3 regions of the Lactobacillus sp. ESL0677 genome follow, and region 2 is predicted to be linked to each of the others. Evidence: predicted binding sites of a transcription regulator. Region 2 holds the regulator's gene; each other region holds the start of a gene.
What was found. Region 2 encodes LexA, which represses DNA repair genes until DNA is damaged. Its sites were predicted from a motif close to CNAACANNTGTTNG; they were not measured.
Positions count from the first base shown of each region.

Region 1 (2,279 bases), 250 kb from region 2:
GTGTTGTTGTATTCAAAGCTCTGGCAATTGAATCAAGCTTTTGAATACTAATGTTTTGGTTCTTAGTACGCTCAAGACGTGAAATAAAGTTAACTGACAAATCACTTAATTCAGCGAGATCCTCCTGTGTCAATTTTTGTTCACGTCGTCGACGGCATATTTCTTTTCCTAAATTTATACTCATGGAATAAATCAACCCTTTCAAAAAATAATAAGTATAATAAGTATAATCTTTAATTTCAAGTAACCGATTTGAAATTAAAAATTATTTTTAAAAACCCCAGATAGTATTGTAGGACATTTTGCTGAAAATTTAAATAAAAATGCACCTAGAAAAATTCAACTTAAAATAAAAAAGGAAAAAAGTGGCAAATATTATCTTAAATGGCGTAATTGCTTGTCACATGGGAAAGTTAAACAAAAAGATTAAAGTATAGTTAATTATTAAATGCCATGTATTTAATTTTTACCTAGTAATCGCTTAAATTTTACAATTTTTAAAATATAGGATCCTTAAATGACTTTCAAATTAAATAATTACTTGGTTTAAGTAAGTAATTATTAATTTTGATCTGGTAAACTTAGCGTGGTCAGTAACTTGTTTTGCCAAATTTATCCAGTAAAATCAACAATTAAGCAGCTATTATCTTTGTAAGAAAAAATTATGGGGTAACAGTCGAGAAGAAGAATATAAAAGAGTAAATACTAAAATTATTCTAGATATAACTTCGTATAATATATATTATGTAAAGTTAATTAGAAAAATAATTATTTTCAAGAAGAGTTAGCGCTGACTGGCTTTAAATTATGGCCTATTGTAAATAATTAGATTAAGTAACTGTATTTTGATACAAAGATTCAATTTGTATTCTTACAAGCTTTATTTATAACTGCTGAGAACGTAATTCTACAATCAAATGAAATTATTTTGGCTGATAACTGATTACCTGTTAATCTAGTTAGTTTGAATTTGTTAATTGCTGGTAAGTAATTAAAGTACAAAGTGGTAATGATTGAATTTTTTATGCAAGGATTTATATGATTTGTATTTTGTATATAAATGAGTAATTAATTTAATTGTGAGTGTCGGTATTAAGTTTTGTTGAATTGCTATCATTAAAACTATAATTTTAATGATAGGTATAAACGGCTAAGTATCAGTGTTTTTTAGCTAAATTGTTTTAACTAACTGAACTTATTTAATTACTTATAGATATAGATAATTTTTAAAATTCATAAAAATATCTATAAAGACTGAATTTATTTTTAACAAAAGTTATTTGCTACAACTTACTTCGTTAAGCCCGCTAGTCTCCCTCCTCTGCTCGCTTATAGCACTTTCATAATCCAAAATTCGAACATACATTCTGTTTTTGCTTTATAATTATTAAATGTAATCAACTTTTTAAGGAGAATAGATTTGTGGAAACTAAAAAGTATTTAGACTTAATTGAAGCTGAGCTTAAAGGTATGCCGGATTTTGTCAAGGAGTACAATTTTGGTACTACCCATTCGTTAACGACAACATATCAATATTTAACAGAAATTCGGCGCTTTTTTGACTGGCTGCGTCAAGAAGGAATCTCATCTGCACCAGATAATAGTCAGATGAGTGTTGACACACTGGCTAATTTACGGCGCAATGATATTATGCTGTACATTAACTATTTGGGGCACGTGAAAAATCAACAGGGACATTTAAATTCACCGACAACGATTAATCGGTCAATTAATGCCTTACGCTCCCTATTTAAGTTTTTAACGATTACAGCTGATAACAATGATGGTCAGCCCTACTTTGAACGCAATGTCATGCTCAAAATCGACTCACTTAATAATACTAAGACGTTGAATTATCGGGCGCATATTCTTGAATCACACATGTACATTGGTAAATTAAAATATCAGTTTCTTGATTTTATTGAAAATGAGTACGAGCAGCACTGCAATAAGCAGGCATTGCCAGCCTTCAAAATCAATAAAGAACGCGATATGGCAATTATTGCCTTGATTTTAGGAACGGGAATTCGAGTTTCTGAATGTGCTGGCGTTAACTTGGCAGATTTGAACTTAAAAAAAGCTACACTTGATGTAACTCGTAAAGGTGGTCAGCGCGACAGTGTTCCAATTGCCGAATGGACTTTGGATTATATTATTGAATATCAAAAAGTTAGACGTGAGCGTTATTCTACTACTAAGAAAGAAACGGCATTTTTCTTAACGCGGTGGCACCAGCAAACAAAAAGAATGACCACTAACGCGATTGAAAAAATGGTCAA
Region 1 is NZ_CP113946.1:1,000,030-1,002,308, forward strand. It holds gene OZX76_RS04805 (helix-turn-helix transcriptional regulator) at 1-184, opposite strand, end outside; gene xerS (tyrosine recombinase XerS) at 1,423-2,279, shown strand, end outside.
Region 1: a site for LexA is predicted at 1,356-1,369, ahead of xerS (tyrosine recombinase XerS). Genes of this name have one in related genera too.

Region 2 (2,279 bases):
AATGAGGGTGCTGGCCCAGAAAATCCTGCCTTAATGATTGTTGGTGAAGCTCCAGGACGTGATGAAATTGTCTCTCATGTTCCGTTTCATGGCAGTTCAGGTAAGGAATTAATGAAATCCTTGGCATTAATTGGTTTAACGCGAGATGATGTCTATATTACCAGCGTCGTTCGTAGTCGTCCTTACGCGACCAAAACTGTTTTCAGTAAGAAAGAAAATAAAGAGGTTATTAAGCATCCGAATCGTAAACCAACTAAGAAGGAAGTTTTGGCTCACGCACCATTCTTCGATTATGAAATTGCGCATGTTCAGCCTAAAATTATCGTTACCGTTGGCGGCACTGCAATCGAACGCTTGCTTGGTCCTGGACACAGCATTTCGCAAGAGCACGGGCAAGTAATTGCGCAAGCGCCAATTTTGCAGTTGAATACTGCTGAAGATGGCTATGAATGGTCAACGGAAAAATATACGGTAATAATGGAATATCATCCGGCTGCAGTTTTTTATAATCGGAAATTGACGGAAACTATTAAAAAAGATTGGCTCGCACTGAAGCCGTATTTAGATAATCAAAAAGACTAGAACGAAAATTCTAGTCTTTTTGATTAATTAATATTATTACGGTAAAGGCCAACTACCTTACCTAAGATTTGCACGCGGTCAAGAATAATCGGTGCCATTGTGTCATTTTCGGGTTGCAAGCGGTAATGGTTCTTTTCTTTATAAAAACGTTTAACTGTTGCCTCGTTTTCTTCGGTCATTGCGACAACAATTTCACCATTAATAGCGGAACTTTGCTTACGCACGATAACGTTGTCGCCATTTAAAATACCAGCATTAATCATACTTTCGCCGTGCACTTTTAACATAAATAGGTCGCCAGCATCATTGGCTAAGTCTGGCGGAAGAGGAAAATAATCCTCAATATCTTCAACGGCTAAAATTGGTTGTCCAGCAGTAACAACGCCGACGACTGGAATTTCACTCGGCTTAATTCCTAATGCTCGTTTACCTTCTGTTGTAATTTCTAAAGCTCGCGGCTTAGTGGCGTCTTTAATTAGTAAACCTTTGCGCTCTAAACGGGATAAATGACCGTGAACTGTTGAGGTCGAAGATAAATTAACTGCGGCACAGATTTCACGCACAGTAGGGGGAAAGCCACGGTCTGCCACGGTTTCATAAATATAGCGTAATATTTCTAATTGTTTGGAATCATGATTAACAGGCATAATTGCTCCCCATTACTGTAAGATAAAATTTCTATAAGGTAAGTTTACCAAAAAGTTTTGCTAAAGACAAACAAATGTTCTAAGAACTTAAACTTTTTTTCTTGAGTTAAATAAGGTAGACTTTTTTAATAGAGGTGTAAAAATGACTAAAGATGAAGAAAAGAAATCAATCGATCGCATTAATGAATTATATCGCAAAAAAAAGACTGGCAATTTAACTAAAGAAGAGGAAGAAGAACGTAAAAAATTACATCAGGAATTTTTGAAAAACTTCCGTGCTAGTTTTAAACAAAACATTGAAGATATGGTCATCATTGATAAAAATGGTAAAGAAATCACGTCTGAAAAGGCAAAGCAAGCCCAAAGACGCAAAGGTTTAAGAAAAGATTAATTTTAACCTTTAAATTTTAGGCAAGTTTAGGTAAGATATAACTATTGGATATTTTGAGGAGTTAATTTTTATGAATTTGGCATTAGCAATTGTTTTAATCATTGTTGCATTGTTAGTCGGCCTCGTTGGTGGCTTTTACGGTGCAAGATCATATATGAAAAAGTATTTTAAGGAAAATCCACCAATCAGTGAAGATATGATTGTTGCGATGATGTCACAAATGGGACAAAAACCGTCTGCCAAGAAGGTTAACCAAGTGATGAACATGATGAAGCATCAAAATAATTAATCTTAAGATTGACTAGCAAAGACGGGGATTGTTCCCCGCCTTTTTTTGGTTTGGTGTTGAGTCAGATAGGAATAAAAATGGGAATATTTTTTAAATTAGGTTGGTTTTTTAAAAAGGAAAAGAAGCGCTATTTAGTCGGCATTACATTTTTAGCACTAACTTCGGTAGTTAATTTAGTACCACCGCGGATATTGGGCTTAATGGCGGATCAGCTTGACCAGGGACATATTAGTTGGGCGCAATATGGTGTCCTAATTTTAGCCATCATTGCGGCAGCACTACTGTTATATGGCTTCCGTTATTTTTGGCGCAAAAAAATTTGGGGTGGCGCGGCCGAATTAGAGCGACAATTGCGTTCAAAATTGTTTAA
Region 2 is NZ_CP113946.1:1,248,214-1,250,492, reverse strand. It holds gene OZX76_RS06080 (uracil-DNA glycosylase) at 1-582, shown strand, start outside; gene lexA (transcriptional repressor LexA) at 606-1,229, opposite strand; gene OZX76_RS06070 (DUF896 domain-containing protein) at 1,372-1,620, shown strand; gene OZX76_RS06065 (YneF family protein) at 1,691-1,909, shown strand; gene OZX76_RS06060 (ABC transporter transmembrane domain-containing protein) at 1,987-2,279, shown strand, end outside.

Region 3 (2,279 bases), 440 kb from region 2:
CGAAAAAGTGCCACTAGCTCTGCTACTAGCAAGTCATTATCGTTAGTTGAGATGATCTTCTGTTGAACATTAAAGCCTTTCCGCTGACCATCCTGCTGATACTGGTTAAAGCCAACTGCCAAATTAACACACCCCGTCTGCAACTGGTGCGCCCGAATCCGCGCTGCCACCTGTTCACCAATTTCACGCAAGACAATCTCAATCTCTTGTTGGTCCGTATAATCCCGCATTAAAACCTGTGAATTGCCGTAGTGCTTCATTTTGGGAACAAACTTGTCGCTGATAATACTGCGGTCAACACCCCAACTCATGGCAAACAGCTGCTCACCAATCACGCCAAATTCTTTAGTCAAAATCGCGGGATCAGTGTGGGCCAAGTCATACATATTATTAATCTGCAACTGCCGCAATCGCTTCGCCGTTCGTTTGCCAATTCCCCAAACATCTTCAAGATTAGGAATCTGCCAAATTGTATCTGGCACATCAATATAGTGCCACGCCGCAATCATTGAGCGCCGGTGCTTAGCGGCAAGATCCATCGCCAACTTCGCCAGTAAAGGATTTTCACCAATTCCGCAAGTTGTGTACAGCCCCAAAGTTTGGCGGATTTCTTGTTGAATTTTGCGAGCAACAAGATAGGGGTCATCGCCAAATAAGTGCCATGATTTAGTCATGTCAATCATACTTTCATCGATTGAGTAAACATGAATGTCTTCCTCTGCTGCGTACTTACGGAAAATCTGCAAGACCTGCATACTACGCTTGATATAAAGGTTCATATGCGGCTCGACCAGCATTAAATCTGGCGCTTGCTTTTTAGACGGCAAATCACGCGCACGCATCACATTAGTTAAGCCATATTTCTTCTTAGCCAAAGGTGACGCTGCCATAATTAAGCCCGAGCCAAACTTAGTATTTGGTTGGTGCGACAAAACTGCTAAAACAGCCTTCATCGGATTAAGCCCAAGCCGAATCGCCTCACAACTAGCAAAGAACGACTTATTGTCAATCATAAAAATTACGCGATGCGGTTCATAACGATAATCATACATAATGGCACTTCCTTATCACAAACATTTGTTCGCTATTAATCAAAATTATTATACGAACTTTTGTTCGAACAGGCAAGAACAATTTCAGAGTAATTAACATCTTTTTGCTCAACCTTCTTATGTTTCTGAACTTAACGCAAAAGGCACAATCCGAAAATTTCAGATTGTGCCTTCTTATTTAATAGCCATAATTGTTACTTGGTATTCCCCTGCCGGAGCTGCCACAGTTACCGTTGTTTCTACCGGCTGCTTCATAATTGCCTGACCTAGTGGCGAGTCAAATGCTATTTTACCCTCGTCTAAATTAGCTTCCATGCGACCAACAATGCGGTATTCTTCGGTTTCAGCATCACCAGCAAACTTTAATGTCACTGTTTTTCCTAAGTCAACCTTGCCATCGTTAGTCTTTTCCACAATTTCGGCATACTTTAATTGCTTATCCAAGTAACGCAACCTGCTTTGCAAGTGTCCCAAGTCGCGTTTAGCCTCTGTGTATTCAGTGTTTTCTGATAAATCACCTAGACTGCGTGCCTCCTGCAAAATCTTAATTCTGCGGGGGCGATCCTTTTTTAGATCTGCAATTTCATTCTTAATTTTTTGGTAGCCTTCCGGTGTCATTTTTTGATAATAAACCACAAATATTACTCCTCTAGTTTTTTAATTTAAAATTATCCACAAGTAAAATAGCTAGTCATAGCAAACTTTCTTTCTTAAATTTAGCACTCTAAAATTAAGAGTGCTAAACATTTCCATTTTTCAAATCTGCCTACTATAATAATCAGTGTAAGGAAGAAATGAAAGTCTTCTTTACCAATAATTTAATTTTTGAAAGGAAGTTTTTACTATGGCACAAGATTTAACGAATCGTCACAATAACTTATTTGACGCAATGAATGATTGGTTTGACCTTCCACAGAAATTTTTTGATGATAACGAAATGGCAAAATTAATGCAGGCAGATGTTGCCGAAAACGACAAGAACTATGTTGTTAAGGTTGACATGCCCGGCATGGACAAAGAAAAGATTAATTTAAACTACAATAACGGGATTTTGAGCGTATCTGGCTCTAGAAAGTCATTCAAAGATTTGTCTAAAGATGACAGTATCATCCACCGTGAAAGAAGCGAAGGACACATTTCCCGTAGCTTTAGATTACCAAATGTAGTTGCAAGTGAGATTCATGCAAAGTATGATAAAGGTGTATTGACTATTACCCTGCCAAAGCA
Region 3 is NZ_CP113946.1:1,684,925-1,687,203, forward strand. It holds gene OZX76_RS08265 (Y-family DNA polymerase) at 1-1,052, opposite strand, end outside; gene greA (transcription elongation factor GreA) at 1,227-1,688, opposite strand; gene OZX76_RS08275 (Hsp20/alpha crystallin family protein) at 1,897-2,279, shown strand, end outside.
Region 3: a site for LexA is predicted at 1,071-1,084, ahead of OZX76_RS08265 (Y-family DNA polymerase). Genes of this name have one in related genera too.